4 regions of the Bradyrhizobium sp. USDA 223 genome follow, and region 3 is predicted to be linked to each of the others. Evidence: predicted binding sites of a transcription regulator. Region 3 holds the regulator's gene; each other region holds the start of a gene.
The links. The regulator HrcA, encoded in region 3, represses chaperone genes, less so after heat shock. The targets are predictions, from matches to a motif close to GTTAGCACTCNCNNNNNGNGAGTGCTAAC.
Positions count from the first base shown of each region.

Region 1: a site for HrcA is predicted at 3,023-3,051, ahead of groES (co-chaperone GroES). Genes of this name have one in related genera too.
Region 2: a site for HrcA is predicted at 5,340-5,368, ahead of ABIA40_RS06630 (co-chaperone GroES). Genes of this name have one in related genera too.
Region 4: a site for HrcA is predicted at 5,412-5,440, ahead of ABIA40_RS19600 (co-chaperone GroES). Genes of this name have one in related genera too.

Region 1 covers NZ_JBIYDR010000001.1:5,755,363-5,762,761, reverse strand. Annotated here, with positions in the region: gene ABIA40_RS26810 (hypothetical protein) at 1-689, opposite strand, end outside; gene groL (chaperonin GroEL) at 886-2,517, opposite strand; gene groES (co-chaperone GroES) at 2,636-2,932, opposite strand; gene ABIA40_RS26795 (hypothetical protein) at 3,247-3,768, shown strand; gene ABIA40_RS26790 (protein phosphatase CheZ) at 3,952-4,737, opposite strand; gene ABIA40_RS26785 (L,D-transpeptidase) at 5,054-5,884, shown strand; gene ABIA40_RS26780 (DUF2076 domain-containing protein) at 6,534-7,349, opposite strand.
Region 2 covers NZ_JBIYDR010000001.1:1,494,280-1,501,678, forward strand. Annotated here, with positions in the region: partial or broken gene ABIA40_RS06610 (isochorismatase family protein) at 1-19, opposite strand, end outside; gene ABIA40_RS06615 (LysR family transcriptional regulator) at 146-985, shown strand; gene lepB (signal peptidase I) at 2,309-3,052, shown strand; gene groL (chaperonin GroEL) at 3,294-4,934, opposite strand; gene ABIA40_RS06630 (co-chaperone GroES) at 4,982-5,296, opposite strand; gene ABIA40_RS06635 (usg protein) at 5,696-5,983, shown strand; gene ABIA40_RS06640 (tetratricopeptide repeat protein) at 6,099-7,399, opposite strand, start outside.
Region 3 covers NZ_JBIYDR010000001.1:6,537,536-6,544,934, forward strand. Annotated here, with positions in the region: gene pncA (bifunctional nicotinamidase/pyrazinamidase) at 1-694, shown strand, start outside; gene grpE (nucleotide exchange factor GrpE) at 844-1,461, opposite strand; gene hrcA (heat-inducible transcriptional repressor HrcA) at 1,556-2,644, opposite strand; gene rph (ribonuclease PH) at 2,813-3,526, shown strand; gene rdgB (RdgB/HAM1 family non-canonical purine NTP pyrophosphatase) at 3,538-4,173, shown strand; gene hemW (radical SAM family heme chaperone HemW) at 4,160-5,317, shown strand; gene ABIA40_RS30515 (penicillin-binding protein activator) at 5,425-6,657, opposite strand; gene rsmI (16S rRNA (cytidine(1402)-2'-O)-methyltransferase) at 7,011-7,399, shown strand, end outside.
Region 4 covers NZ_JBIYDR010000001.1:4,246,905-4,254,303, reverse strand. Annotated here, with positions in the region: gene ABIA40_RS19635 (Crp/Fnr family transcriptional regulator) at 10-759, opposite strand; gene ABIA40_RS19630 (hypothetical protein) at 1,355-1,840, opposite strand; gene ABIA40_RS19625 (hypothetical protein) at 1,975-2,595, shown strand; partial or broken gene ABIA40_RS19620 (transposase) at 3,242-3,667, shown strand; partial or broken gene ABIA40_RS19615 (glycosidase) at 3,660-3,926, shown strand; gene ABIA40_RS19610 (hypothetical protein) at 4,221-4,508, opposite strand; partial or broken gene ABIA40_RS19605 (transposase) at 4,679-5,092, shown strand; gene ABIA40_RS19600 (co-chaperone GroES) at 5,480-5,797, shown strand; partial or broken gene groL (chaperonin GroEL) at 5,939-7,399, shown strand, end outside.

The DNA of each region.
Region 1 (7,399 bases), 780 kb from region 3:
GCGCCGGCGCGCTCGGGATCGACCGACATGGTGATGGTCTGCTCGCCCGCGCGCAGCGCGTCGCAGCCGACATTGAGGCTCGCCAGCGTCACCTCGACCTCCTGGCCCTTCAGGCTCTTCAGGAACTCGGTCGCGGCGTCGAGCTTGACCTTGACCGCGATCGCTTCCGGCGAGACGTCGGTGAAATCCTTTGGCTGCGCCGTGATGCCGTCGTCGGAGCTCTGACTGTCCAGGAATTCCTTTTCGCTGAGATCGGAATTGTCCGGCGAGGTCACTTCGGTCACCGCCTGGCCGATCGCGATCTGGCCGCGGAATTCAAACATGTCGCCGGACTGCTTGCGCGTCAGCTTGACGCTGACCGGCGACTTCTCACTGATGCTCTGCGTCGTTCCGGTCAGCGTCTGGCCGGCGACCTGGAGGTTGACGACGAAGCGGTCCTTGCGGTCGGAGTTTTTCGCGATGGGGTAGCAGACGTCGAGCACCGCCGCGGTCAGCGTCTTGCCCTGGCGCGTCTCCTTCAGGATCACGTCGGCATTGCCGTCCATCAGCCCGTCCATCGCGGTGAAATAGCGCGTCTCGGCTCCGCCCGGCGCGGTCGCCTTCGGCGACAGCTTCATCTGGGCGGAGGCCTGCGGCGGAACGGCGAGCAGGGCCAGAACGGCCGTGGAGCAAACCAGAAGCGCACGCATCGATGACATCCTCGCGCAACGGCCATGATCCGGAAAGCGTGAAGCGGTCTGAGGATCATGCCCAAACAATCAGAATCGGCGCGCCACCGTAGTGGGTTTTGGCCGCTGGTTGAATCGGAAAGCGAAACGGGCAGGGTCGGCAAAAAAGAAGGCCGCCCGGAGGCGGCCTTCGCAACTCTGTCACGGAACGGAAGGCTTAGAAGCCGCCCATGCCGCCGCCGGGGGGCATGGCGGGCGGAGCTTCCTTCTTCGGCATCTCGGCGACCATGGCCTCGGTGGTCACCAGGAGGCCGGCCACGGAGGAGGCGTCCTGCAGCGCGGTGCGCACCACCTTGGCGGGATCGATGATGCCCTTCTCGACCATGTCGACATAGTCCTCGTTCTGGGCGTCGAAGCCGAAGGTCTCGGACTTGTTCTCCAGGATCTTGCCGACCACGATCGAGCCTTCCACGCCGGCGTTCTCGGAGATCTGGCGAATCGGGGCTTCCAGCGCCTTCAGCACGATGTTGATGCCGGCCTGGACGTCGTCATTGGCGTTGGTGAGACGGCCGACCGCCTTCTTGGCGCGGAGCAGCGCGACGCCGCCGCCGGGGACGATACCTTCCTGAACCGCGGCGCGGGTGGCGTTGAGCGCATCCTCGACCCGGTCCTTCTTCTCCTTGACCTCGATCTCGGTGGCGCCGCCGACGCGGATCACCGCGACGCCGCCGGCGAGCTTGGCGAGGCGCTCCTGCAGCTTCTCGCGGTCGTAGTCCGAGGTGGTCTCCTCGATCTGGGCCTTGATCTGGCCGACGCGGGCCTCGATGTCAGGCTTCTTGCCGGCGCCGTTGACGATCGTGGTGTTCTCCTTGTCGATCACCACCTTCTTGGCGCGGCCGAGCATCTTCACCGTGACGTTCTCGAGCTTGATGCCGAGCTCCTCGGAGATCAGCTGGCCGCCGGTCAGGATCGCGATGTCCTCCAGCATGGCCTTGCGGCGGTCACCGAAGCCCGGCGCCTTCACCGCGGCCACCTTCAGGCCGCCACGGAGCCGGTTGACGACCAGGGTAGCCAGCGCCTCGCCCTCGACGTCCTCGGCGATGATGACGAGCGGCTTGCCCGACTGCACCACGGCCTCCAGCACCGGCAGCATGGCCTGCAGGCCCGAGAGCTTCTTCTCGTGCAGGAGGATGTAGGCGTCCTCGAGCTCGGCGGTCATCTTCTCGGCGTTGGTGACGAAGTAGGGGCTGAGATAACCGCGGTCGAACTTCATGCCCTCGACGATATCAACCTCGGTCTCGAGCGACTTGTTCTCCTCGACGGTGATGACGCCCTCGTTGCCGACCTTCTGCATCGCCTGGGCGATCATCTTGCCGATGGCGGCATCGCCGTTGGCCGAGATGGTGCCGACCTGGGCGACCTCGGAGGAGGCGGCGACCGGCTTGGCGCGCTTCTCGATGTCCTTGATGACGGCGGCAACCGCGGTGTCGATGCCGCGCTTGAGGTCCATCGGGTTCATGCCGGCGGCGACTGCCTTGGCGCCTTCGCGCACGATGGCCTGGGCCAGCACGGTCGCGGTGGTGGTGCCGTCGCCGGCGAGGTCGTTGGTCTTGGAGGCGACCTCACGCACCATCTGGGCGCCCATGTTCTCGAACTTGTCCTCGAGCTCGATCTCCTTGGCGACCGTGACGCCGTCCTTGGTGATGCGGGGGGCGCCGAAGCTCTTCTCGATGACGACGTTGCGGCCCTTGGGGCCGAGCGTCACCTTGACGGCGTTGGCGAGAACGTCGACGCCGCGCAGCATGCGATCGCGCGCGTCTCCGGAAAACTTGACGTCTTTGGCAGCCATGGTCTGCAATCCCTCGTGTTATGTGATGTGTGTTGTCTTGTGCCGTGCGGCGGAACGATGGATGCCCGGATCGCCTGGATCCGGGCATGACATTCAGCGGCTGTTCAGGCGGACGGCCTTAGGCCAGCACGCCCATGATGTCCGACTCCTTCATGATCAGGAGCTCTTCGTTGTCGATCTTGACCTCGGTGCCCGACCACTTGCCGAACAGCACGCGGTCGCCGACCTTGAGGTCGATCGGGATCAGCTTGCCGGTCTCGTCGCGGCCGCCGGGGCCGACGGCGACGACCTCGCCTTGGGACGGCTTTTCCTTGGCCGTGTCCGGAATGATGATGCCGCCCTTGGTCTTTTCCTCGGCGTCGATACGTTTGACCACGACACGGTCATGCAGCGGACGAAATTTGGATTTAGCCATGACGTTTCCCTTTGGAGGCTCGCTTCGGAAGTAGTGGGGTCGGTGGGGCGGCGCTTCCGTCCGCCCTCGCGTCGAGGATCGAACGGCGCGCTTAGCAATCGGGCTTTCCGAGTGCTAATAGTGGGTCCGGAAATATGGCTTGGCCGCGATCCTGTCAAGCAAAGGTGGTTAAGCGATTGTTGAGGCGGATATAGGATGGTGGCATTGGAAACTCGCTCGGGGCGTCGCCGTAGAGAACGACGTCATTGCTCCGGCAGCGGTTTTGCGCTTGGCTGCGGGAGGGGTGCGGCCATGGTCTTGTTCGGGGGAATGCCATGATCAGTTCGGCTCACGCGCGCACGGTTGCCAATCTGGCGGTCGTCTCTTGTCTGGCGCTGCTGCTGGGCGCCTGCGGCGGCGGCTTCAACCTGCCGTCCCTCACGTCGTCCCCGCCGCCGCCCGAAGCCGAACCTGGCGTCGCTCCGGAAATGCCCGCCAGCATCCGCGCCGACGAGATCGTCGGCCGCTGGGGCCTCGCCTCGTTCCAGAACCCGGCCGATCGCGCCCGCACCGAGAAGATGGCGCGCGAGCAATGCAGAAACCCCTACGTGATCACCGCCGGTTCCTCCGGTGGCGTGATCATGCATCTCGCCGACCAGGCGACGCCGCAGGAGCTGCGGCTGAAGGGCTCGCCGAGCGGCAAGAACTACATCGGGCCGGCCGGCCCGACCCCCGGCGACCAGGACCGCGAAATCGTCTCCTTCGACGGTCGCGTCATGATCACCCGCTTCATCGACAAGGACGCCGGCACCCGCTACGGCAACATGGTCTACGTCCGCTGCGCGCCCAGGGCGTAATATCTCTCCTTCGTCATGCCCCGCCAAGGCGGGGCATCCAGTATGCCGCGGCTTCCCGGCTCAATCACTGATGCCTCTGGAATACTGGATCGTCCGGTCAAGCCGGACGATGACAGCGGAGGGGTCCTAAACAAAAAACGCCGGCCCAAGGCCGGCGTTTTGTTATTCCTATATCGCCCCCGCTCAGTCGAACAGCGCGTCGATGTCGTCCTGCGAGGCGTGGCCGACGTCGCCGGCGAGCTTGGGGCCGTTGAGGAGCTTCTCCTCCTCGCTGCGATTGTCGACCTGCGCCGGCACATGGGACTTGATCGCGTCGACGCCGCCCCAGATCTCCATCATCGCGTTGATGTGCTGCTCGATGAACTTCATCGTGCCCATGACCTTGCTGATGCGCTGGCCGGTCAGGTCCTGGAAGTTGCAGGCTTCGAAGATCGAGATGACGCGTTCCTGAATGTCGTCGGCAAGGCGCTTCTGCTGATCGATCGAGTCCACCTTGGACATCGCGCTGGCGGCCTGGTCGATCGATTCCGCGGCTTCGAGGATCTGCTGGGTCGCCTGCTCGGTGCCGCCGACCACGGCGCCGAGCTCGCCGTTGACCTTGGCCATCTCGCCGCCGTCGAAGCTCTTGCCGTGCAGCGTCGCGATCTCGCGCTTGGTGCGGTCGATGGCGTCGTGGATGAGGTCGAGCTCGACCTTCAGCTTCTCGCACTGCTCGATCTGCGCCCGGTAGGTCTCGAGCATGGTGCGCGCTTCGGCAAGCTCGTGCGCGGTCGAGGCGTCGATCGCCGCCATGGCAGCGCTGCCGGACAGCGGGGCCGCGACGATGCCCTTTGCCATCTGGGCGCGGATCGCGCGAAGCTCGGCCATGATCTCGCTATGCATCGGGAGTGCCTCTTCAGTTACGTCTACAATGGGCATCTCGCCACCGACGATATCTTCGACGCGAAAACGCTTGCGGTGAACAGCCATCAGGATACTCCCCCCACCTCACTCACGCGTCTTTGTAGACAGAAGCGATTTAACACGAAGTTCACAGCAGGAACTGCTGATCGGCCGCGCGCGACGCGGCGCAAAGAAGCGATTAACCATCACCGCGCGGCGTTCATCGAAAATAAACGCTGATCGCCAAATTGCAGGCGCACTCGCGACGTGGTGAATCCAAACGCGCTGTCCGTTTACCAAACAAAACGGCTTTTGCTTTTTATTGACCACGTCGAAGAGCGCGGATCAGCCACCGGCTCTCCACGACGCATGTGATCTAGACGAAACAGTACAGAGTACGTCGATGTTCAAGAAAATGTCTGTCGCGCTGCTCGGCAGCGCTTGCACCTTCATGGCCGGCGCGAACGACGCAGGCGCCTTCGACAACAGCGTGCCGAACGATCCGCCCGCGGTGCTGTACCAGCCGCGCGTGCCGCCGGCGCCGGTGCGCGTGGCGTCCCATTCCAACATGGGCGGCGGCTTCATCGAATTCCTGTTCGGCGATGGCCCCGGCCGCGGCCCGGCCTACGCGCCGGAGCGGCCGGTGTATCAGCAGCAGCCGGGCTATTACGACCAGCGGCGCCTGCCCCCGATGGGCGAGCCGCAGATGCAAGGTGGGTATCAACAAGGCGGATATCAGCAGGGCGCGTCTCCGCAGCAGGAGGCGGTCGATCCGCGGCAGCGTCCGTTCGATCCGAAATTCGAGAAACAACTCGTTGACTATAGCGGCAAGGAAAGTCCCGGCACGATCGTAGTCGATACGCCGAACAAGTTCCTCTATCTCGTCGAGGGCAACGGCCGGGCATTGCGCTACGGCATCGGCGTCGGTCGTCCCGGCTTCACCTGGTCCGGCGTGAAATCGATCACCGCCAAGCGCGAATGGCCGGACTGGACGCCGCCGGCGGAAATGCTCGCGCGCCGGCCCGATCTGCCCAGGCACATGGAAGGCGGCCCGGAAAATCCGCTCGGTGCCCGTGCGATGTACCTGGGATCGACGCTCTATCGCATCCACGGCTCCAACGAGCCCTGGACCATCGGCACCAACGTCTCCTCCGGCTGCATCCGCATGCGCAACGAGGACGTCATCGACCTCTATGGCCGCGTCAATGTCGGCACCAAGGTCGTGGTGTTGTGAAGCGTCATGCGCTCGATGGAGCGATCAAGTCCGGGTGCCGCGTCGGCTCGAAATGCGCGGCGTCGAAGGGACGCTGCCGCCGCCAAACGTCTGCCTGAATAGTCCTACGTCCGATGACGGTGCCTCGACCCGGGACGAAGGACAGCGGAGCGGCGAGGACGAGTTGATGAAGCCGAATGCGGTGCGCGAGCCGAGCGGTTCAGCCGCCGCACCGACAGCTCTGCCTTCCTGAGGCGCTCGTGCAGTCCCTCCAACTCGTACAATTCGGTGATGAGATGGGTCGTGACGTCGCTCAGGGTCGCGATGCGCTGTTGAAGTGAACTCATTCTTAAAACCCCCGACTGTAGCCAAGAGAGGCAGCCACGATGTGTGGCATAAGCAATGTGTTCTTCCAATTGAACACCCATGTCCAAATTTGGAAATCCGGGAGTCTACGGCGGCGTGTGTCGGAGGACGATTTCGCTCGGTATGGTGAAGTCAGGCGCACCTCGTGACGTTTTGCACGGTGCTGTCCGACAACGCACGCACTAGTCATATTATATCGAATGGCATCATGGCGTGTGGTGGCAGAGCAGAAGTGCGTCGAGCTCTGCTTGAACAGAAATCGGCCGCCCGGAGGCGGCCGTTCCACATCTGTCGGTCGAATGGCCTACGCGTAATCGCTGCCGCCGTCGTCGTCGCCGCCGAAATCGCTGTTGTCGGCCGTGTCGAAGCTGTCGTCGTGATCGTTGCCGTAGTTCTGGTCGTAGTTGTCGCGCTCGTTCGACGCCTGGTCGAAGAAGCCCTGGCGGGATTCCCGGTTCGAGCCGATGTCATCGAGGCCGGCCTCGCGCGCCAGCGAGCCGCCGGACTGATCGCCGCCGCCCCAAGGACTTCCACCAGCGCTGCGGTCGCCGAGCGCGTTGCTGTCGCCAAAACCCTGCTGGTGCGATCCGCCCATCATGCCGCGGATGCTCGAGAGCAGCAGCGAGCCGCCGACGACGCCGGCTGCGGCCGCCGCCGCCGTGCCGAGGAACGAGCCGCCGCCACCGCCGATCGGCGGAGCGCCCTGACCCGGACCTTGGCCGTAAGCCTGTCCGTAAGGCGGCGCGCCGTAACCCGGCTGGCCTTGCGGCATCGCCTGTCCGGTATTCCAAGCCGGACGCTGCTCACGCTGCGGCACATTCGGCACCGAGCCGCGGGACGGGCCGCCGCCAAACAATGTGTCGCGCATGGTGTCGAGGAAGCCGCCGGACTGCGCCTGCTCGGGCGCGTGGGCCGCTTCCAGCTCCTGGATGCGGGCATTGGCGCGCTTCAGCGCTTCGTCCTGCACCAGCGTGGTCTGCACCAGCGCGTAGATGGCGCCGGGCGCCTTGCGCAGGCCGTCGGAGATCGCGGCAATCGCATCGGGATCGCGCGGTGCATTCTCGAGCTTAGAAAGCCGGTCAAAAAGGTCGTCGACGAGCTGGCGTTCCTGCGGCGTCATGATCTGTCTCCTTCGCGCCAAACCAAGCGCGAGAGGAGATGTAGGGTTCC
Region 2 (7,399 bases), 5.0 Mb from region 3:
GCGTCTTTGGAGCGGTCATGCCGTCAGGCCCTCGTGAATTCGGATGCGTTGACATTAGCGCAGCAGCAGCCTGCCATTGTGCAGGACTATTGCAGCTGATGGCTGCAAATTTGCAGGCAGCGGCGGCGCCTGCTAGGCTCGCCCGATGAATTGGGACGATCTGCGCATCATCGCTGCGGTCAGGGACGAGGGCACCTATGCCGGCGCCAGCGCGCGGCTGCGCATCGACGAGACCACCGTCGGCCGCAGGCTTGCGCGCATCCAGCGCGATCTCGGCGTGAAGCTGTTCGATGCGGTGGACGGCGTGCGGCGGCCGACGCGCCAGTGCGAGGCGGTGCTCGCGCATGTCGGTGCGATGGCCGCGCATGCGGCGGCGATCGACCGCATCAAGGAAAGCCAGGTCGGCCCGGTCGGGCGGCTGCGCATCGCCTCGACCAATGCGGTCGCCGAGGAGCTGCTGGCGCCGCATGCGAGCAGCTTCCTGCGCGATCATCCGGGACTGACGCTGCAATTCCTCACCGCGAGCGGCAACGTCAAGTTCTCGCGCTGGCAGGCCGATCTCGCCATCCGCCTGCGCAAGCCGGAGAAGGGCGACTTCACCATCTCCAAGCTCGGCGACGTCAGGCTGTACTTCTTCGAGCCCGCGGACCGCGGCGGCAGTGAGCCCATTGCGTGCGTCTATCCGGACGAGCTCGACGCGATTCCGGAAGCGCAGTTCTTGCGTGCGAAGCGGCTGACGAACGTGCGCTGCGTCACCGACAATATCCGCATCATCCGCACCATGATCCAGTCGCATCAGGCCATCGGCGTGCTGCCCGAGCACAGCTGCGGGCCGCTGCTCGCCGACCGCAGCCTGCGCGCCACCCTGCTGCCGAAGCGCCGCGACGTCTGGCTGCTCGTGCAGAACCACCTCAAGCGCGATCCTGCGACACGCGTGACGATCGCGTGGGTGAGGGCGTGCTTCCAGGACGTCTCGCGCAATTGACATCGCATGTTACCGTGATCGTCGCACCACGGCGCAAGCAGATCGAAGTGGACGGAGAAGTTCGGGCGCAGCCGCCGCTAAGTCTGTGTAGTTGGAATGGTCATCGGCCCTTACGTATATGCGACCGATGAACGCAGAAGTAGCAGAGCGTATTGATTGTATCTTTAGCTCCCGCTTTTATGGATGCTACTTCAGCGGGTAGTATTTTTCGGGTGGTGGTCTTCGTGTCATTCAACCCGGTCATTGCCCTAGCCCGCCGTTATTTGCGCTACCAATTCGTAAGCGCCAACAATCATCTCCATAATCGTTCGATGCCTAAGCGGAAGGTGAGTGCGCGTCCCAACTCTCGGGAGACACGCTCGAAAACCAACCTTTCAACTCAGATCATTGGAGGAATTGCATGCCCCATTCGATATTTGCGGCTGGTACCTCGAGGATTGAGACCCGGCATAGAGAATTTGGCACGGAAGTTGTTCATGTGCCCGGATTGAAACCCCATGACCTGATACTTCTAACCCCATACACGCAGAATGGTGGCCCGTCTGGCCCTGAAGGAAAGGGGCCCCTTTATTGCGCCTTCATCAGCGAGAAAAATCAGGAGGCCTTTGAAATTCTCGTTTATGACATTCAGGGTGGCAGATTCAACGTTGTGGTGACCGTGGATTGGGCTGTCGTCCGCCAATAGTGCCCCAGACGATCAGGATCAGTTGTGAATCGACTTGCTGCACTTGATAACTTGCAGGTCGATACAAAAAACTTTGTAGTGCAGCTGCTGCCCTGCTACTGAACAGCAAATCACATTCAATACCGATTTGTGCCCTGGGCCTCGCGCCCGGGGCGTTTTGTTTTGAGCGTAGCGGAGTCGGGTGTGACCGAGAGGAAGCTCGCCACCAAAGGTGTCCCATAAGAGCGGAAAGAATTCTTATTGGGACGCTGCGACTAGGTCCTTTGCACACGAATCTTCAGGGTTCGTTCAAGAGCCTCAAGCCGCCCGGCCGTCCCGCCTATATCTTATTTGAAAGCGAGGGCAGACTGATGCGCGATTGGTGGGCTCCTTGCTCAAGCGACTGCCCGCCCATGTATGCCAATTGTTGCTTCCGGCCTCTGGACCGGCAACGGAAAACACGCGGGCGGCGCAAGGTGCTCCAGCGAAAAGTTCGGAGGCGGGCTGCAATGCAGCAAGCGGCCCTTCACATCGGTGTTGCCGCGGTCTGCGATGAACGCGATCGGCGCGAGGCGCGACCAATTTGAGCTCGTCGGGGATTGAGCGCGCTCGCAGGTTGCGTCATCCTGGAGCCGCAACGTCTTGATCAGGGAAGGCACATGACCGTTCTTCAGGAATCGATCCGCCCCGCAGCACGATCCAGCGACTGGAAGGCGATCGTCGTCCTGATCCTCATGATCCCGGTGCTGTGGTCGCCGGTGATCCTGTTTCGCTTCGTCCTGTATCAGCCGTTCAACATTCCGTCCGGTTCGATGACACCGGCGCTGATGGTCGGCGACTACGTCTTCGCCGCGAAATATCCCTACGGGTATGGCCGCTATTCACTCCCTTTCGCGTCGTCCTGGATCTCGGGCCGCATCCTCGCCGCCGATCCCGAATACGGAGATATCGTGGTATTCCGGACGGCGAAGGACAGTTCTGCCGACTACGTCAAGCGCGTCGTCGGCCTGCCCGGAGACCGCATCCAGATGCGGCAGGGCCGCCTCATCCTCAACGATCGCCCGGTGACCCGCGTCGCCCTGGAAGCGACATTTGCCGACGAGGCCTGCGGCGTGGACGACGGTGCGGCCGTCAAGCGCTGGCGCGAGACGCTGCCGAGCGGCGCGTCCTATGTGACATATGACTGCCTCGACGACGGCTATCTTGACAACACCAACGTCTTCACCGTGCCGCCGGGCCACATCTTCGTGCTCGGCGACAACCGCGACAATTCCACCGACAGCCGCATGTCGACATTCGGCTTCGTGCCGATGGACAATCTCATCGGCAAGGTGACGCGGATCTTCTGGTCGCTCGACGAAGACGGCGAGCCGCGCTTCGAGCGGATCGGGAAGGCGGAGTGAGGGGGAGCCTTTCCGCCGTCATTCCGGGGCGCGCCCTCTTGGGCGCGAGCCCGGAATCCATAATCACAGCCAGATGGAGTGGGCCCGCTATGCCCGTCGCCCGTGAGTTTCGTGGTTATGGATTCCGGGCTCGCGCCCAAGGGGCGCGCCCCGGAATGACTGGTTGAGAGAACAGAGGCCCCCCAAAACAAAAACCCCGGCATCGCTGCCGGGGTTTCGTAGTTCTCGAGGTGGTTGGACCTCAGAAATCCATGCCGCCCATGCCGCCGCCCGGGGGCATCGCCGGGCCGGCGCCGCCCTTCTTGGGCAGCTCGGCGACCATGGCTTCCGTGGTGATCAGGAGCGCGGCCACCGAGGCAGCGTTCTGGATCGCGGTACGGACCACCTTGGTTGGGTCGATGATGCCCTTCTTGACGAGGTCGGCATATTCGCCGGTCTGGGAGTCGAAGCCGTAATTGTAGGCCTTGTTCTCCAGGATCTTGCCGACGATCACCGAGCCGTCTTCACCGGCGTTGATCGCGATCTGGCGAGCGGGGGCCGACAGCGCCTTGCGCACGATCTCGACTCCGGTCTTCTGGTCGTCGTTCTTGGTGCGCAGACCCTTGAGCTGCTCGGAGGCACGGAGCAGAGCGACGCCGCCGCCCGGAACGATGCCTTCTTCCACGGCTGCGCGGGTCGCATGCATCGCGTCATCAACGCGATCCTTGCGCTCCTTCACCTCGACCTCGGTCGCGCCGCCGACGCGGATCACCGCGACGCCGCCCGCGAGCTTGGCAAGACGCTCCTGGAGCTTCTCACGGTCGTAGTCCGAGGTGGTCTCCTCGATCTGCGCCTTGATCTGGGCCACGCGCGCCTCGATGTCGGCCTTCTTGCCGGCGCCGTTGACGATCGTGGTGTTCTCCTTGTCGATCATCACCTTCTTGGCGCGACCGAGCATGTTGAGCGTGACGTTCTCGAGCTTGATGCCGAGGTCTTCCGAGATCGCCTGGCCGCCGGTCAGGATCGCGATGTCCTGCAGCATGGCCTTGCGGCGATCGCCGAAGCCCGGAGCCTTGACGGCCGCGACCTTCAGGCCGCCGCGCAGGCGGTTCACGACCAGGGTCGCCAGGGCTTCGCCTTCGACGTCCTCGGCGACGATGACCAGCGGCTTGCCGGTCTGCACCACGGCCTCGAGCAGCGGCAGCAGCTCGTTCAGCGAGGAGAGCTTCTTCTCGTTGATGAGGATGTAGGCGTCATCCATCTCAACGCGCATCTTGTCGGCGTTGGTGACGAAGTAGGGCGAGATGTAGCCGCGGTCGAACTGCATGCCCTCGACCACGTCGAGCTCGGTCTCGAGCGACTTGGCTTCCTCGACGGTGATGACGCCCTCGTTGCCGACCTTCTTCATGGCGTCGGCGAGGAACTTGCCGATCTCGGCATCGCCGTTCGCCGAGATGGTGCCGACCTGGGCGATCTCGTCGTTCGAGGTGACCTTCTTCGAGTTCTTCTCGAGGTCGGCCACGACGGCTTCGACCGCGAGGTCGATACCACGCTTGAGGTCCATCGGGTTCATGCCGGCGGCGACCGACTTGGCGCCTTCCTTCACGATCGCCTGGGCGAGCACAGTGGCGGTGGTGGTGCCGTCGCCGGCGGCGTCAGCGGACTTGGAGGCGACTTCGCGCACCATCTGCGCGCCCATGTTCTCGAACTTGTCGTCGAGCTCGATCTCCTTGGCGACGGTGACGCCGTCCTTGGTGATGCGAGGAGCGCCGAACGACTTGTCGAGCACGACGTTGCGGCCCTTGGGACCGAGCGTGACCTTCACCGCGTTGGCGAGAACGTCGACGCCGCGCAGCATCTTGTCGCGCGCTTCAACCGAGAATTTGACTTCTTTGGCTGCCATCTGGAGTTTTCCTTAGGTGAGTTTGACTGGAGGGAGGAGAGGGGCTCTTAAGCCGCCTTCTTCTTGGACTCGCTGACTTCGAGAACGCCCATCACGTCGCTCTCCTTCATGATCAGCAAGTCCTGGCCGTCGATCTTGACCTCGGTGCCGGACCACTTGCCGAACAGCACGCGGTCGCCGACCTTCAGGTCGATCGGGATCAGCTTGCCAGCTTCGTCGCGGCCACCGGGGCCAACGGCGACGACTTCGCCCTGGGAGGGCTTTTCCTTGGCAGTGTCGGGAATGATGATGCCGCCAGCGGTCTTCTCTTCTGCGTCGATGCGCTTGACCACGACGCGGTCGTGAAGCGGACGGAATTTCATGCAGTCCTCCTAAGCAATTGCACGTGTTGAGGATTTTGAGATTGTTAGCAGTCGTTGCCCGTGAGTGCTAGCACGGGCGAGCCTGAAATAGGACAGGAATTTTGCGGGGGCAAGGGTTTGTAGCAGAAAAATTAGCAGCCGAAAGCGCGGACTGCCAGAAACCCCTCGCCATCGTTAACCGCCTTGGAGGCCTCTCGACGCCTCTTGGGTGACCGTATTAGCACGGAGTCGTCTCTGCTGCTAAAGCATTGAATTTCAACAGCTTGTTAAACTTTTGGGCTTGAGATGAGTTGTCAGTTTGCGTCACATTTCTCTCATGTGAGCGCATCGTTTCCGGGTGGCTCCCCGGGGCACGGACCAAGCCACTCGCCGGATGCGCTCCTGCAAAGGAGGTTTGGCATGGGACTGCGCGTTGGGGGCGTTTCCGAGGAATTCCGGAAACAGATGCTGGGCTACGGGCTGACGACGGCACAAATTCTCTATCGGATGCCGGATCATCCCTCGCTGCTCCAGACCTATGTCTGGCAGAACTACGACATGTTTCCGAAATTCCCCGCGCTGACCGATTTCCTGGCGTTCTGGCAGGAGAAGCTCGACGGTCCCCTCCATTCGGTGACGGTGGCCCATTCCAAGCTGATCAAGCCGGCCGAGCTTCGCGCCGTCGACGGCGTGTTCCGTCTGCATTGAACGGAGCACCGGTCTCGTAGGGTGGGCAAAGGCGCGCTCTTCGCGCGCCGTGCCCACCGTCTGTTTCCGATTGAGAGAAGTCGTGGGCACGCTGCGCTTTGCCCACCCTACGATGTCACGCACCGACAGCGCCGTTGCAATAGCGTGTCCACATCGCGCGATAGGCCGCGTCCACCGCTTGTGCATATGAGATGGGGTTGCCCGCGGCCGCGGCGTTGATCGTTGCGGGCAGTTCGCGGCGCAATTTGTCGAGCTCGCCGATCTCGGCCGCGCGGCTGGCCGCGATCTCGACATAGGCCTCCTCGCTGTCGGCGACCCAGTCCGGCAGGCCAAGTGCGGTGAGGATGGCGCCGGCAGCGCGGCCGGGCAGGCTGTTGCCGAGCTTCGCCACCACGGGCACGCCCATCTGCAGGGCTTCCCATGTGCTGACGCCGCCGTTCTGCGGGAACGGATCGAGAGCAATATCGATGCGATTGAACGATGCCAGATGCTCGTCGCGCAAGGTGGCCCCGAGCAGATCGACGCGTTCGGCCGGCAATCGGCAGGCCGCAAATCGCGCCAGCAGCTTGTCGCGGACCAGCTGGTCGTCGAGCGCAACGTCCTTGATCAGGAGGCGCGAGCCCGGCACCCACTCGAGGATCCTGGACCAGACTGCCGCCGCCTCGTCCGAGATCTTGCTGATGCGGTTGAAGACACCGAACGTGACGAAGCCGTTCGAGAGAGCCGGCGTTGCGGCTCGCGCAATCCCGGCCGGCAGCGGCGCCAGCGTCACGAAGCACGGCAGGTCGACCACCTTCTCTGCAAACAGATGCCGAACCTCGTGCGGAATCCCGACCGGATCCGAGAACAGATAGTCGATCGCCGGCAACCCGGTGCCGGTGCCGTGGCCCCAGCCGTGCGCCTGGATCGGTGCCGGCTTGCGCGCAAATACGCCGAGGCGGTTTCCTCTTGTATGGCCGGACAGATCGATCAGGATATCGATGCGATCGGCGCGAATCTGGACGGCAAGGCGATCGTCGCTCCATTGCGAGGCGTCGCGCCAGCGATCGGAAATGCCTTGAAATTCGCGTGTCGTCGCATCCACTCTCGCCGAGCACGAATAGCAAACGATTTCGAACTGGGCGCGGTCGTGGTGTTGCAGGACAGGCTTGAAGATGAACGCAGCCGAATGCGCGTTGAAGTCTGAGGAGACGTAGCCCAGCACCAGGCGACGATCCGGATCGCGGCTGTTGTCATGCGGTGCCGCCGCTTCTGAAGCGATTTTCGCCCCGATCCGCTCCCACCATACGCGTCGCGCCTGCTGATGCCGCTCGACGCTGGCGTCCGGCACGAAATCGAGCGTGAAGATCTTGCTGGAGATCGCACTCTCGAGGTCGGGCCTGATGTCGAGGGCTCTGTCGAAACTGGCGAGGGCTT
Region 3 (7,399 bases):
GCTTGGAACGACGGCGCTGGCGACGCTCGCGCCAACCGCGCTGTTCGCGGCCGCACCGATCAAGCCGGACGAAGCGTCCGCGCTGCTCGTGATCGACGTGCAGAACTGCTTCCTGCCCGGCGGCAGCCTCGCCGTGAAGGAAGGCGAGCAGGTGGTGCCGGTCATCAACAAGATCTCGAAGGCATTTGCGAATGTGGTGCTGACGCAGGACTGGCACACGCCGGGCCACGTTTCGTTTGCGTCGGTTCATTCCGGCAAGAAGCCATTCGAAACGGTCGACCTGCCCTACGGCAAGCAGGTGCTGTGGCCGGACCATTGCGTGCAGGGCACCGAGGGCGCGGCGCTGTCGAAGGACCTGTCGATCCCGCACGCCGAGCTCATCATCCGCAAGGGATTTCACAAGAACGTCGACAGCTATTCGGCCTTCCTCGAGGCCGACGGCAAGACCTCGACCGGGCTCGCCGGCTACCTGAGGGGCCGCAAGATCAAGCGCGTCTTCGTCGCTGGTCTTGCGACAGATTTCTGCGTCGCCTGGACCGCGCTCGACGGGCGCAAGGCGGGCTTCGAGGTCTATGTGGTGGAAGACGCCTGCCGCGGCATCGACACGCAGGGCTCGCTCGCCAAGGCCTGGGCCGACATGGCCAAGGCGGGCGTGAAGCGGATTCAGTCTGCGGATATCGCGGTGAGCGCGTAGGCGGCGCGCCATCTTCCGTCATTCCGGGGCGCGCTTCAGCGCGAGCCCGAAATCCATTGTGCGGTTGTCTCTGCTGTTCGATGGATTCTCAGGTGCGCATTGCGCACCATAGTTCTCGACTTCGTCGAGCCCCGGAATGACGCCAACACTCAATTCGCCGCGCTGCTCGACTCGTTGTTGTTCGCCGCGGGCGCAGTCTTCGCGCCGCCCTTGGCGACGCCGACCAGCGCCGGGCGCAGCACGCGGTCACCAATGGTGTAGCCGGCCTGCATGATCTGCACCACGGTGCCCGACGGCACCGACGCGTCAGGCACTTCGTACATCGCCTGGTGGAAGTTCGGGTCGAACTTCTGGCCCTGAGGATCGAGCTTCTTCACGCCGTGTTTTTCCAGCGCGTTGAGCAGCGCGCGCTCCGTGAGCTCGACGCCCTCGATCAACGAGACCAGGCCGGGATCGGCCGCAGCACGCGCCTCCGCCGGAACGGCATCGAGTGCACGCTGGAGATTGTCGGCGATGTCGAGCACGTCGCGCGCGAAGCCGGTGATGCCGTAGAGGCGGGCGTCGGCGACTTCCTTGGCGGTGCGCTTGCGCAAATTCTCCATCTCGGCCAGCGTCCGCAGCATGCGGTCGCGCGCTTCAGCCGCTTCCTTTTGCAGGGTTTCGACCGAACCCGGCTCGGGATCGTCGGGCATGATGTAGGGTTTCGACACCACGGGCTCGCCGGTCGCTGCAGTCGTGTCTTGGGGTTGCCGGTCTTGCTCGGTCATCGGCTCTGATCTCGAACTCGTTTCAGGGATGTTGGCCCGGATATCGTGCCTAAACTCGCGAAAATCAAGCGCCCGTGATCGGCGGAAAGGCCGGTCAGCCCCCCAAGAGGCGGCTGACGATGCGGGCGGCGTAGTCCACGGTGGGGATCACGCGGGCATAATTCAGCCGCGTCGGGCCGATCACGCCGAGAACGCCGACGATGTGGCCGGCGGCATCCCGATAGGGCGAGATGATGGTGGACGACCCCGACAGCGAGAACAGCTTGTTCTCACTGCCGATGAAGATGCGCACGCCTTCGGCGGTCTCGGCCCGGCCGAGCAGGTCGATCACGCCGCGCTTGGTCTCGAGGTCGTCGAACAACAGCCGAACCCGCTCCAGATCCTCCAGCGCATGCAGATCTTCGAGCAGATTGGCATGGCCGCGGACGATGAGCTGGCGATCCTCGCTCTCGCCGCCGGACCAGCTGGCGATGCCGGCCGAGATCACTTTCTGTGTCAGCTGATCGAGCTCGGCACGGGCCTCGCCGAGTGCGGTCTCGAGCTCGAGCCGCGCCTCGGCCAGGGTACGGCCCCGGATCCGCGCATTGAGGAAATTGCCGGCCTCCGTCAGCGCCGAAGAGGGAACTCCGGGCGGCAGCGTCAACACGCGGTTTTCGACCTGGCCGTCTTCGCCGACCAGGATCACCAGCGCTTTTTCCGGTTCCAGGCGGACGAATTCGATGTGCTTCAGCCGCGCATTGGATTTCGGCGTCAGCACGACGGCGGCCGCCCGGGTCAGGCCGGAGAGCCGCATCAAGGCCTGGTCCAGCGCCGCCTCGACCGATTGCGCCTCGCCGACGGACGAGAGCTGGCTCTGGATCGCCTGCCGCTCGGCCTCGTTGAGGTCGCCGACCTGCATCAGGGCATCGACGAAGAAGCGCAAGCCCAGTTCCGTCGGCAGCCGGCCGGCCGAGGTGTGCGGGGCATAGATCAGGCCGAGCTGTTCCAGATCGGCCATGACGTTGCGGACCGAGGCCGGCGACAGCGGCATGGCGATCAGGCGGGAAATGTTGCGCGAGCCGACCGGCTCACCGGTCGCGAGATAGCTTTCGACAATTTGACGAAAGATGTCGCGGGAACGCTCGTTGAGCTGGGCAAGGCCTGCGCGCGGCGCGATCAGATGGATCGGATCGTGATGGGCCACAGACGGTAACTCCTCTCAGATACTTATAATTTGTCCATCCGGGCCGCTTCTGACAAGCGTCGCGTTTACGGGCCGGCGGTCAGGGGGTGAATAAGCCCTTGCCGCCCACCCCCGCCCCACCTACAAGCACCGCGAACAGCCTATTCCCGCGAGTTTTGGAGATTTCCCATGCGGCCAAGCCGCCGTGCGCCCGACGAATTGCGCCCCGTGACGCTGGAGCGCGGCGTGGTCAAATATGCGGAAGGCTCCTGCCTGGTGAAATTCGGCGACACCCATGTGCTGGTCACCGCCACGCTGGAGGACCGCCTGCCGCCGTGGCTGAAGGGTCAGGGCCGCGGCTGGGTCACCGCCGAATACGGCATGCTGCCGCGCGCCACCTCCGAACGCACCCGCCGCGAGGCCTCCGCCGGCAAGCAGAGCGGCCGCACCGTCGAGATTCAGCGTCTGATCGGTCGCTCGCTTCGCACCATCGTCGATCTCGAAGCGCTCGGTGAGCGTCAGATCACGGTCGATTGCGACGTGCTCCAGGCCGACGGCGGCACGCGCACGGCCTCGATCACCGGCGCCTGGGTGGCGCTTGCCGATTGCATCAACTGGATGAAGGCGCGCAACATGGTGAAGGCCAACGTGATGCGCGACAACGTCGCCGCGATCTCCTGCGGCATCTACAACGGTACGCCGGTGCTCGATCTCGACTATGCCGAGGATTCGGAAGCCGAGACCGACGCCAATTTCGTCATGACCGGCGATGGCCGCATCATCGAGGTGCAGGGCACCGCGGAACGCGAGCCGTTCACGCAGGACGAGTTCCTGAAGCTGATCGCCCTGGCGCAGAAGGGCATTGCGCGTCTGGTGGACTTGCAGAAACTGGCCGTGGCGTAGTCAATAGGCCCATGCACCGCCGAATCACCGACAAGCTCGTCATCGCCACTCACAATCCCGGCAAGCTCGCCGAGATGAAGGAGCTGCTCGCGCCGTACGGGATCGAGGCGGTGTCGGCAGGCGAGCTTGGCCTCCCCGAGCCCGAGGAAACCGGCAACGATTTCCGCAGCAACGCTGCGATCAAGGCGGTCGCCGCAGCGCAGGCGACCAAGCTTCCCGCCTTCGCCGACGATTCCGGCATCGTCGTCGACGCACTCGACGGTGCGCCGGGAATCTACAGCGCGCGCTGGGCCGGTCCATCCAAGGATTTCAACGCGGCGATGGCGCAGATCGAGCGCCTGCTGCAGGAGCGCGGCGCCACCACGCCGGACAAGCGCAAGGCCCACTTCGTCTCCGCGCTTTGCGTGGCCTGGCCCGACGATCATCGCGAGGAGGTCGAGGCGCGCGTCGACGGCACGCTGATCTGGCCACCGCGCGGCACGGCCGGCTTCGGCTACGACCCGATGTTCCTGCCGGACGGGCACAGCCGCACCTTCGGCGAGATGACCAGCATCGAGAAGCACGGCCTGCCGCCGCTCGGCCTCGGCCTGTCGCACCGCGCCCGCGCTTTTCGGAAACTGGCGGAGATCTGCCTTGAGCCGCGCTAACAAGGATGCGTTTGGCGTCTATGTGCACTGGCCGTTCTGCCTGTCGAAGTGCCCCTATTGCGACTTCAACAGCCATGTCCGCCATGCCGCGATCGACGAGGCGAGGTTTGCCGCCGCCTTCGCGCGCGAGATCGCAACGACCGCCGAACGCGCGCCCGGCCGCGAGGTCACCTCGATCTTCCTCGGCGGCGGCACGCCGTCACTGATGCAGCCCGCCACCGTCGGCGCGGTGTTAGACGCGATCGGCAAGCACTGGACCGTCGCAGGCGACGTCGAGGTGACGCTGGAAGCGAACCCGACCAGCGTCGAAGCCACGCGCTTTGCCGGTTATCGCATCGCCGGCGTCAACCGCGTCTCGCTCGGCGTGCAGGCGCTCGATGACGCCTCGCTCAAAGCGCTCGGCCGCATGCACAGCGCGCGCGAAGCGCTCGATGCCGTCGCCATCGCGCGCCGCGCGTTCGACCGCTATTCGTTCGACCTGATCTACGCCCGCCCCGACCAGACGCCGGCGATGTGGGCGGGCGAGCTGCGGCACGCCATCGATGAAGCGGCCGAGCATCTGTCGCTCTATCAATTGACCATCGAGGAAGGCACGCCTTTCTTCGGCCTGCACCAGGCCGGCAAGCTGAAGACGCCGGACGAAGCGGTCGCCCGCGCGCTCTACGACGTCACGCAGGAGACCTGCGACAAGCTCGGGCTGCCCGCTTACGAGATCTCCAATCACGCGCGGCGCGGCGCCGAGTGCCGGCACAATCTGGTGTACTGGCGCGGCGAGGAATATGCCGGCATCGGCCCCGGCGCACATGGCCGCCTCGACATCGACGGGATCAGGCACGCCACCGCCACCGAGAAGCGTCCCGAGGCCTGGCTGATGCGGGTCGAGACCAACGGCGACGGTGTCGTCAGCGACGAGCTCCTCAACAGCGAGGAACGCGCCGACGAATTCCTGCTGATGGGATTGCGGCTCGCCGAAGGCATCGATCCCGAACGCTACAAGGCCCTCGCCGGCCGCCCGCTCGACCCCCGCCGCATCGCGCTCTTGCGCGAGGAAGGCGCGATCACGGTGGATGCAACGGGACGGTTGCGCGTGACCAGCAGCGGTTTTCCGGTGCTGGATGCCGTGGTCGCGGATTTGGCTGCGTAAGGAACTCTCGTAGGTGGGCAAAGCGAAGCGTGCCCACGCAACTTTCATTATCGAAAGAGATAGTGGGCACGGCGCAAGAGCGCCTTTGCCCACCCTACAGCACCGAGCTACGCCCCAAAGCTCTTCGGCGAGCCCGCCACGGCGACGCCGCCGCCTTGCGTCACCTTCATGACGGCGAGCCCGCGTTCATTCGTGCCATCCGCACGGAAGCGGAACAGGCCGTCGATGCCGGCAAAGCCGGAGGGGTTGGTGAGCACGTCGGAGGAGAAACGCTGGCCGCCTTGCGTGCGGGCCAGCGCGGCAACGAGCGCGACCGCGTCATAGGAAAGGGTCGCGGTGCGGATCGGCTCCGCGCCGTATTTCGTGCGGTAGCGGCCGGAGAAGGCGCGCCAGCCGGCCGGATCGGGCGCGGCGTAAAGGCCGCCCTGCAGCGCGGCGCTGGCATAGACGCGCGGATTGTCCCAAAGGCCGGTGCCAAGCAGCTGGATGTTGCGCAAGTTCGCGCCCGCGGCAGTCATGGCGTCCGCGACTGACACGACGGCATCGCCGTCATCGGCAATGAACAGCGCGTCCGCACTGCCGAGCTGCTGCGCCACGGTGCGCGCCGGCGTGGCGCGATCGGCGCCGTATTTCTCGAACGCGACGATGCGCCCGGCCCGCCGCGGCACCGCCGCCTTCACCGCGGCCTCGACGACATTGCCATAGGCGTTGTCGGGCACCAGCACGGCGAAGGAGCGCTTTCCGATGCCGGCGGAATATTCGACGATGCGGTTGACGTCCGACTCCGGCAGGAACGAGAGCAGATAGACGCCGCGTCCGGCGATGCTGGAATCGGTCGAGAACGCGATCACGGAAATGCCGCGCGTGCGCGCGACCTGCGCCACCGCCGGCACCGACTGTGCGAACAATGGTCCCAAAATGATCTCGGCGCCCTCGTCGACCGCCTGCTGCGCGCCGGCCTGCGCGCCTTGCGGGCTGCCATTGTCGTCCTTGATCAGGAGCTGTATGTTCGGGTTCTGGAACTCGGCCAGCGCCATCTCGGCGGCATTGCGCATCGATTGCGCGGCGAGCCCGGCATTGCCGGCAGCTGAGAGTGGCAGGATCAGGCCGACCTTCACGCCGCCGGTGCCGGCGGTCGTCGCCTGCTGCTGCGGGCCAGCCGGCTGGGCCGGCGGTGCGGAGCTCGAGAACGGGTTGGAGAACTGGCTGAGGCTTTGCTGCACGCCGGCGCAGGCCGACAGCACGGGCGCGCCGAGCAACAGGCCGAGCGCAGTCCGCCGGGTCGCCCCTGGCGATCGGGACCCCGGAAGGTGAGACTTTGGATGACGCGGGCCGACCATGGCAGCTTCTCTTCCGACCCGCCGTCGCCGGCCGATCACGACATTGCTTTCCGCGACACAGGCCGCGGATTCAGGCAGTGTGTCGGCAAATAGTTAACCAAAACAAAAGGATAACAATCGCTTAACGCGGCCGCAATCCCGTCCCGGCTACTCTTCGCCGTCACTCATTCACTCATCAAGGCGGCGTTTCCGTCGCGAATATGGCGCGAGGGCCCCTCCTGCCTCCCGGCGCGATCTCGACCGATCACATTCCCGTCCGTTCCTCGCCCCTCACCCGGATACGATCCTTGGGCACGATCTTTTTCGGCGAGCCGGTTCCCAGCCTTAGCGATCGTGCCTAAGTTGGCTCCATTATGCGCGCAAAGCCGGCCCCGATAAATACGCCTGAAGCTCAAGACGCCGCCTCGCGCGGTTTCTCCATCGATGTCCATCGGCTCGCGGCGCCGAAGGCCGCGCCGGGCCTCCACCTGGTCGCGACTCCGATCGGCAATCTCGGCGACATCACCCTGCGGGCGCTGCAGACGCTCGCCGGCGTCGACGTCATCGCCTGTGAGGACACCCGCATCACGCGCCGCCTGACCGAGCGCTATGCGATCACGGCCCAGCTCAAGCCATATCACGAGCACAATGCGGAGGCCGCGCGTCCCAAAATCCTGGAAGCTCTCGGGCAGGGCGGCTCGGTCGCGCTGGTGTCGGACGCCGGCACGCCGCTGATCTCCGATCCCGGCTTCAAGCTGGTGCG
Region 4 (7,399 bases), 2.3 Mb from region 3:
TGATACCTCTTAGCCAGGGCGCACACCACCTGTTGGAGACCTATCCGTCTTGCCGCCTTCAAGGTGCAGATAGTTGGGATTGAAGTCGCCGAATTTACGTAGACGATCAATGTCGGGGATGGTCAGGACATGTGATTCAAGGCCTATGAGGCTCTGGCGTCGCAGGGATTGCAGGGCCCGATTCACGTGAACGGTAGACAGTCCCATCGTGTCGCCCAGCTCTGATTGCGAAATCGGCAGAGAGAATTCGCCGTCCCTAACAAGGCCGACCGAGGCCAGCCGCAGGTGAAGCTCGCAAAACAGATGAGCGATGCGCTGAACCGCGTCGCGCTGACCAAGATTTACCAGCCACTCCCTTAGGGTTGCTTCATCGACAAGGTTCGACCACAACAGCGCACGAGCAATCGCCGGGCGGCCAGTTAGTTCCAAAACTCTGGCACGAGGAATTGCGACCATTTCACAGGGGGAGAGGGTCTCAATTGAATGGTCCATCGCCTTCAGGATGAAAATGTGCAAATCGCAAAAGTCGCCTGGAACAAGATACGCAAAAATCTGACGCCGCCCGTTTGCAAGCACCTTGGAGCGACAGGCGAAACCGGAGAGTACGAGGTGAACGTCGCTTGGCGCATCCCCCTCTTGGATAATGCTGGTCTTTGCAGGGACCGATCGCCGTCCTGTTGCAACCGCGTCAAGAAGCCGCCTGTCCTCAGCAGGAAGCTCGCCAAACAGCTCCAGCTTGCGCGTAAGAGGATTTGGCACTTCAATCTCCTAATGGGACAGAGCTAAACCCCATTAACTATGAGCAGCCGTCCCGGTTGCTTCGCGATATGCCGGTAAAAAGGCACTGCCGCGCCGGATGAAGTTTATCTTTCAGGCTTACCGACAAATCCCTCTACCTCACCTTGTCGGCATTTGGCCCGTGGCCGACTTTGGCTCGCGGTGCAAGTTGTCCGCTTTCGGCAGATGATCCGACCAACTCATGCAGCCCAACGAAGGCTATGGCGTGCTCCTTGTCTTGAGCCCCCTTGCCAGCTTCTCGTGCTGGCAGGGCCGGAGCACGGTCGGACCATTCCATTAGCGGGCATCCCACCATCGCTACTAACCCCTTTTGGGACGCAGTTTGAGCCGGTACGATACCGCCACCTGAGCCTGGGGCGGACCATGAGGCGACGCGAATTCATCCTATTGACTGGAAGCGCAGCGCTTTGTTCGTTCTCGTCGCACGCGCAGCAGGCGGGAAAGTCGCCCCGGATAGGCTATCTTGGCGTCACGTCACTTTCCGATAGGCCACCTCTACTCGACACGTTCCGGCAAGGGCTGCGCGAGCGCGGGTGGATTGAAGGCCAGAATATTGTCATCGACTATCGTTTCGCAGAGGGTCGGCTCGACCGGCTGCCCGACCTTGCGGCCGAGCTGGTGCGTTGTGGATCGCGATGTGGATAGGGACGCGATGCGATCCGCACGGATACAGGGCGATCCTCCGCGCGATCGTGAGGGCTTCATCTCCTGATACCTCGAATGCAGAAGGTAGCGCGATAACCGCCGACATGACGATTTGAGGCAGACGCTCGCGCTGCGAAAGCGGCGTCCGCACCTTTTGAATTTCCTTTACGTCGAGAGCATATGCGAGTGCGGCAGGATCGAGGTACATTGCGGGCGCATCGGGCGGTAGGAGCACCTCCACGTGGGCCAGATCCCCTCGCAACGCTGAGTAATCGAACGCTGCGATCTCGGGTCGAGGGTCCATCATGATCGTGCGGCCCGAATAGGCGAAACTCTTTGTCACGCCACCGGTGACGGTGAGGCTGATCGGTGTCGCCCGCACGTACGGAATTGCCAAGGTGCTGTTCTTTCTCGCAACTTAATATATTGAGCGTGTCGGCAATTCGGAAGCCTGCACGCCGGACAAGATTCTAGCCTTGGCGTTTTTCCGGCATCCATGGTGTCGTAGCAGAATGGATGGAGGAGAATTCCATGAAGAAGGTTGCTACGCTCATACGTGAAATCGAGATCAACAACAAAAAGTTGGCGCTATTGCAGAGGGATCACGCCCGCATCGGGCAGGAGATTTCGGATTTGGCCGCATCCAACAAGGTGAAGATCATCGAGCTCATCGGGACCACAGTTGAAAGCATGGATCTTAGCCAAGTGCCGATCGACCTGCTCGTTTCGAGAGTGTCAAAGTTGACCGAGGGGCTGATTCAGGAAGATCGAGTCAGCGAAGACGATACAGCGGTTTTCGTGAAGTTCGGGCGCAACGCCTCGGCGGCGAAGCGCCAGGTGCTCGTTTCGGCGGGGCTCCACTGGCACGGCCGGGATGGCGGATGGGTCGGCCGGGTGACCGAAGGGCAGCTTGCCAGCCTGCGTAAGACGTTCGGAGACCGCGTGAGCGCGTTGAAGGGTGAGGATGCGGGCGATCCCCTTGGGGAGCCGCCGGCTGGCGCTCCAGGCGAGGTCTCTGCCGACGTGGCGGCCATCGTGCCTTCGGTCGAGGCCGATGAAGGGCACGGAGAACGAGCAACTGATCAGGTCCAGCCTGCACCCAGTTTGGGGCTGCCGTCCTTCTCGTTTCCGCGCCGTCCTGTGCAGCCCTGAGTGACGCCCGGGCGCAATCCATGGGATGGTGCCCAGCTGCCGTGCTTGCAGGCTGCAGCACTGAGGTGCTACACACCGGACCGGTGTTGCCTGATTTAGTTAGGTTTTTCAGGTGCGTAGCTGCAACGGCGATGTGGCCCAAATCTAGGTGGGGTCCCTCCCGCCCCAGCCAGCACTCAAAGCTGCTGAGTTCACTTATATAAACAGCGCTATTTCCGCCAATTTTCTTGGGTGCGTTTGGAAATTGAGTTTCTGGTGCTCGGTCTGGACTCGAACTAAACGACCGTTGGCTTATCTCCGTGGGTCTCATCTCCCAACATATACTGCGGAAGCTGCTCGGGCAGGTCCGTTAAGCCCTCATCGTAGGATGGCGCATTGCGGCGAACAAATCGGACATGGCGGGCGCCTCTCCTGCGCGCGGGTGTGATGGGCTTTGACGGCGTGAAGTAGTTCACGAGCCGCAAGCATCGCCAGGGGTAGCGTTCCTCGGGGTCGTGTCCCCTGTGGTGGTGTAGCTCGGTAGAGCAAAGCCGCCCGTACGCGCGCCGCAGATAGCGCCGTAGCGGGCGGGCGGCTTTGCGGTGGTCACCGGCGGTTCGCCGATAGGGTCGGGTTGCTGACACCAACCTGATTCGAGGAACCACCGATGACCGATGAGATGATGAACCTCCGCACGCTCGTGGAGAAGACCCCCGATGCGGATCTGCTGCGCGAGATGATCGGCTTTGCGGCCCAGCGATTGATGGAGCTGGAAGTTGAAGGCCAGGCCGGGGCCGCCTACGGCGAGAAGAACCCCGAGCGTCTGGCACAGCGCAACGGCTACCGCGACCGGACCTGGGAGACCCATGCCGGCACGGTCGAGCTTCGCATCCCCAAGCTGCGCAAGGGCTCCTACTTTCCAGGCTTTCTGGAGCCGCGCCGGATGGCCGAGAAGGCGCTCACCGCCGTAGTGCAGGAAGCCTATGTGCCAGGCGTCTCGACCCGCTCGGTCGACGATCTGGTGCAGGCCATGGGGATGAGCGGCATCTCCAAGAGCCAGGTCTCACGGCTGTGCGCGGAGATCGACGCACGGTGTCGGCCCGGTCCGCAAATACTCGATCGGTGCGGCGCTGCTCGACAAGCGCGACCCATCCAAGGTGCTGGCACGTTCGCGCGAGCCGCTATTGCGGCCTGAATCATCCGAGCGCGAAGGATACGTCCCTAACGTCGTTTATACTTGTGGCGGGATGCGGCACAACAACCAGATCATTCTGCCATATGCCGTGTCGGACACATTCTCGAATTTCGCAACGATCGAGATTTCCGAGCTCATGGACGCGATGAAATGCTAGGCGCGGCCTTCGTGGTCGTTGGCGTCAACCGTGTTTCTCAACAACTCGTAGGAACCTAATAGCCAGCTAATGCGAGCAAGGGCGGAAGCACCACTCTCCTGACGTGTTCGTAGCCATCGAGAGGATAATAACAGAGGAATCCAGATGCGTTACATCCAGCTGGCCTTCGATTGTGCTCACTTCCTATTCGAAACGCCACTCGTCTAGCACCCTCCGTGGACTTGACTCGATCCGCGCATCTTAAGCTGATCTCAGGAGCATACATCCAATTCAATAGCTCCTTTTTTTCCCGAGCTACTCCTGCGCCGTGACAGCGGGCCGCACGCTAATTCTTGCGAGCTCGCGACGCTCGTCGTCTGTCAGTTGCCAATTCGCGCACTGGCTGCAAAGCTGCGCGAAAACGTCGTGCAATTGGCTTCGGGCGACCCTGACGATCTCGGTATCGTCGAATTCGCAAGACTTCAGGAAAATTGGCAAGGTAAAACTGGTCTGACGGCTATCGAACTGAAACGTCAGGCGAATGTCCTCGCCACGTTCATTCGGCAGAATCATCTCGATGCGTGCGATCGTAATCTCGAACATATTGGTCGTGTCCCCGGAGGTGATGTAGCTCGGTAGAGCAAAGCCGCCCGGACGCGCGCCTCACCTAGCGCCGTAGCGGGCGGGCGGCTTTGCAGTGGTCACCGGCAGTTCTCCGGTAGGATCGGGTTGCGACACGCCAACCCAACCGAGGAAAGCCGACGACCAACGACATGATGAACCTGCGCACGCTCGTAGAGAAGACCCCAGGCGCCGATCTGCTGCGCGAGCTGATCGGCTTTGCTGCCCAGCGTCTGATGGAGATGGAATTCGAAAGCCAGACCGGGGGCGGGCTACGGCGAGAAGGCCCCGAGCGTCTGGCCCAGCGCATGGCTACCGCGACTGGATCTGGGACCCGGGCCGGCGCGATTGAGCTGCGCATTCCCAAGCTGCGCAAGCGGTCCTAATTCCCGGGCTTCCTGGAGCCGCGGCGGATGGCCAAGAAGGCGCTCACCGCCGTGGAGCAGGAAGCCCATGTGCAGGGCGTCTCGACCCGCTCGGTGGACGATCTGGTGCAGGCGATGGGTATGACCGGGATCTCCAAAAGCCAGGTGAGCCGGCTCTGCGGCGAGATCGACGACAGGGTGAATGTGAATAAGCCGAAGTTCGCCCCCCATCGGCTTACAACATTGACCCCATACGTGATGAACATTCCCGTGATCGTTCAATGAATTCGGCTGTGTTGGCGGGGGTCAACCTTCGGCGCCGATCGGGGTCAAACCGCGCGCCGAATAACAGCGGATCTCTGAAAAGGCCGTGCAACTCAAAGCAGAGAAGAGCATAAGATTGCAGAACTCACACCTTTGCATCCCGGCTCCCTAGCCGCCGCGGCCTTGGCAGTTGTGATGCTCTCGGAATATCGATTCAGCACGGTCTTGTACGTCCCCTGCGGCGGCTTATGTGCTGATTAGCACTTGCTGGCCACGACTGCTATTTCATCCAAAGCAACAACAACCAGAAAACAGGAGGACAGCATGAAGTTCCGTCCGCTTCACGACCGCGTTGTGGTCAAGCGCATCGAAGCCGAAGACAAGACCACTGGCGGCATCATCATTCCGGACACTGCCAAGGAAAAACCCTCGCAGGGCGAGATCACGGCGGTTGGTCCAGGCGGCCGCGACGAAGCCGGCAAGCTGATTCCGATAGACCTCCAGGTCGGCGACCGCGTGCTGTTCGGCAAGTGGTCCGGTACTGAGGTCAAGCTCGATGGTCAGGAACTGCTGATCATGAAGGAAAGCGACATTATGGGCGTTCTCGTCGATCTGCCTGCCGCGAAGAAGAAGGTTGCCTAAGCACCAGTCAGTTTTCCTCATCCTGAGCCGTCGGCGCAGCCGGCGTCTCGCAGGATGAGGCCCGCAAGTTCAAATCCCGCTCCTTAAGAGCTCGCCTAGGCGCGATCATTGGGATCTGACCAGTCGAAAACGGAGATCATGATGTCGGCCAAAGAAGTCAAGTTCGGCGTAGATGCCCGCGACAAGATGCTGCGCGGTGTCGAAATTCTCAACAACGCAGTCAAGGTCACGCTCGGTCCCAAAGGCCGCAACGTCGTTCTCGACAAGTCGTTCGGCGCTCCCCGCATCACCAAGGACGGCGTCACCGTCGCCAAGGAGATCGAGCTCGAGGACAAGTTCGAGAACATGGGCGCCCAGATGGTGCGCGAAGTCGCCTCCAAGTCCGCTGATGCCGCCGGCGACGGCACCACGACCGCCACCGTGCTCGCGGCTGCGATCGTCCGTGAAGGCGCCAAGGCGGTTGCCGCCGGCATGAACCCGATGGACCTGAAGCGCGGTATCGACCTCGCCGTGGAAGCCGTCGTTGCGGACCTCGTCAAGAACTCCAAGAAGGTCACCTCGAACGACGAGATCGCCCAGGTGGGCACCATCTCGGCCAACGGCGATGCCGAGATTGGTAAGTTCCTCTCCGACGCCATGAAGAAGGTGGGCAACGAGGGCGTTATCACGGTTGAAGAAGCGAAGTCGCTCGAGACTGAACTCGAGGTCGTCGAAGGTATGCAGTTCGACCGCGGCTATATCTCGCCTTACTTTGTTACCAACGCAGACAAGATGCGCGTTGAGATGGACGACGCCTACGTCCTCATCAATGAGAAGAAGCTGTCTCACCTGAATGAATTGCTTCCGCTGCTCGAAGCCGTGGTGCAGAGCGGCAAGCCGCTTGTGATTATCGCGGAAGACGTCGAAGGCGAAGCGCTCGCCACTCTCGTCGGGAACCGCCTGCGTGGTGGCCTGAAGGTCGCGGCCGTCAAGGCTCCAGGCTTCGGCGATCGCCGCAAGGCCATGCTGCAGGACATCGCGATCCTGACCGGCGGCCAGGCGATCTCGGAAGATCTCGGCATCAAGCTCGAGAACGTCACGCTCAACATGCTCGGTCGCGCCAAGAAGGTGATGATCGACAAGGAGAACACCACCATCGTCAGCGGCGCGGGCAAGAAGGCCGACATCGAGGCGCGCGTCAATCAGCTCAAGGCGCAGATCGAGGAGACCACCTCGGACTACGACCGTGAGAAGCTGCAGGAGCGTCTGGCCAAGCTCGCCGGCGGCGTCGCGGTCATCCGCGTCGGCGGCGCGACCGAGGTCGAGGTGAAGGAGCGCAAGGATCGCGTTGATGACGCGATGCATGCGACCCGCGCGGCGGTCGAGGAAGGCATCCTGCCGGGCGGCGGCGTCGCCCTGCTGCGCGCTTCCGAGCATCTCAAGGGGCTGCGCACCAAGAACGATGACCAGAAGACCGGTGTCGAGATCGTGCGCAAGGCTCTATCGTATCCGGCTCGCCAGAATCGCGATCAACGCTGGCGAGGATGGCTCGGTGATCGTCGGGAAGATCCTGGAGAAGGATCAGTACGGCTACGGCTTTGACTCCCAGTCCGGCGAATACGT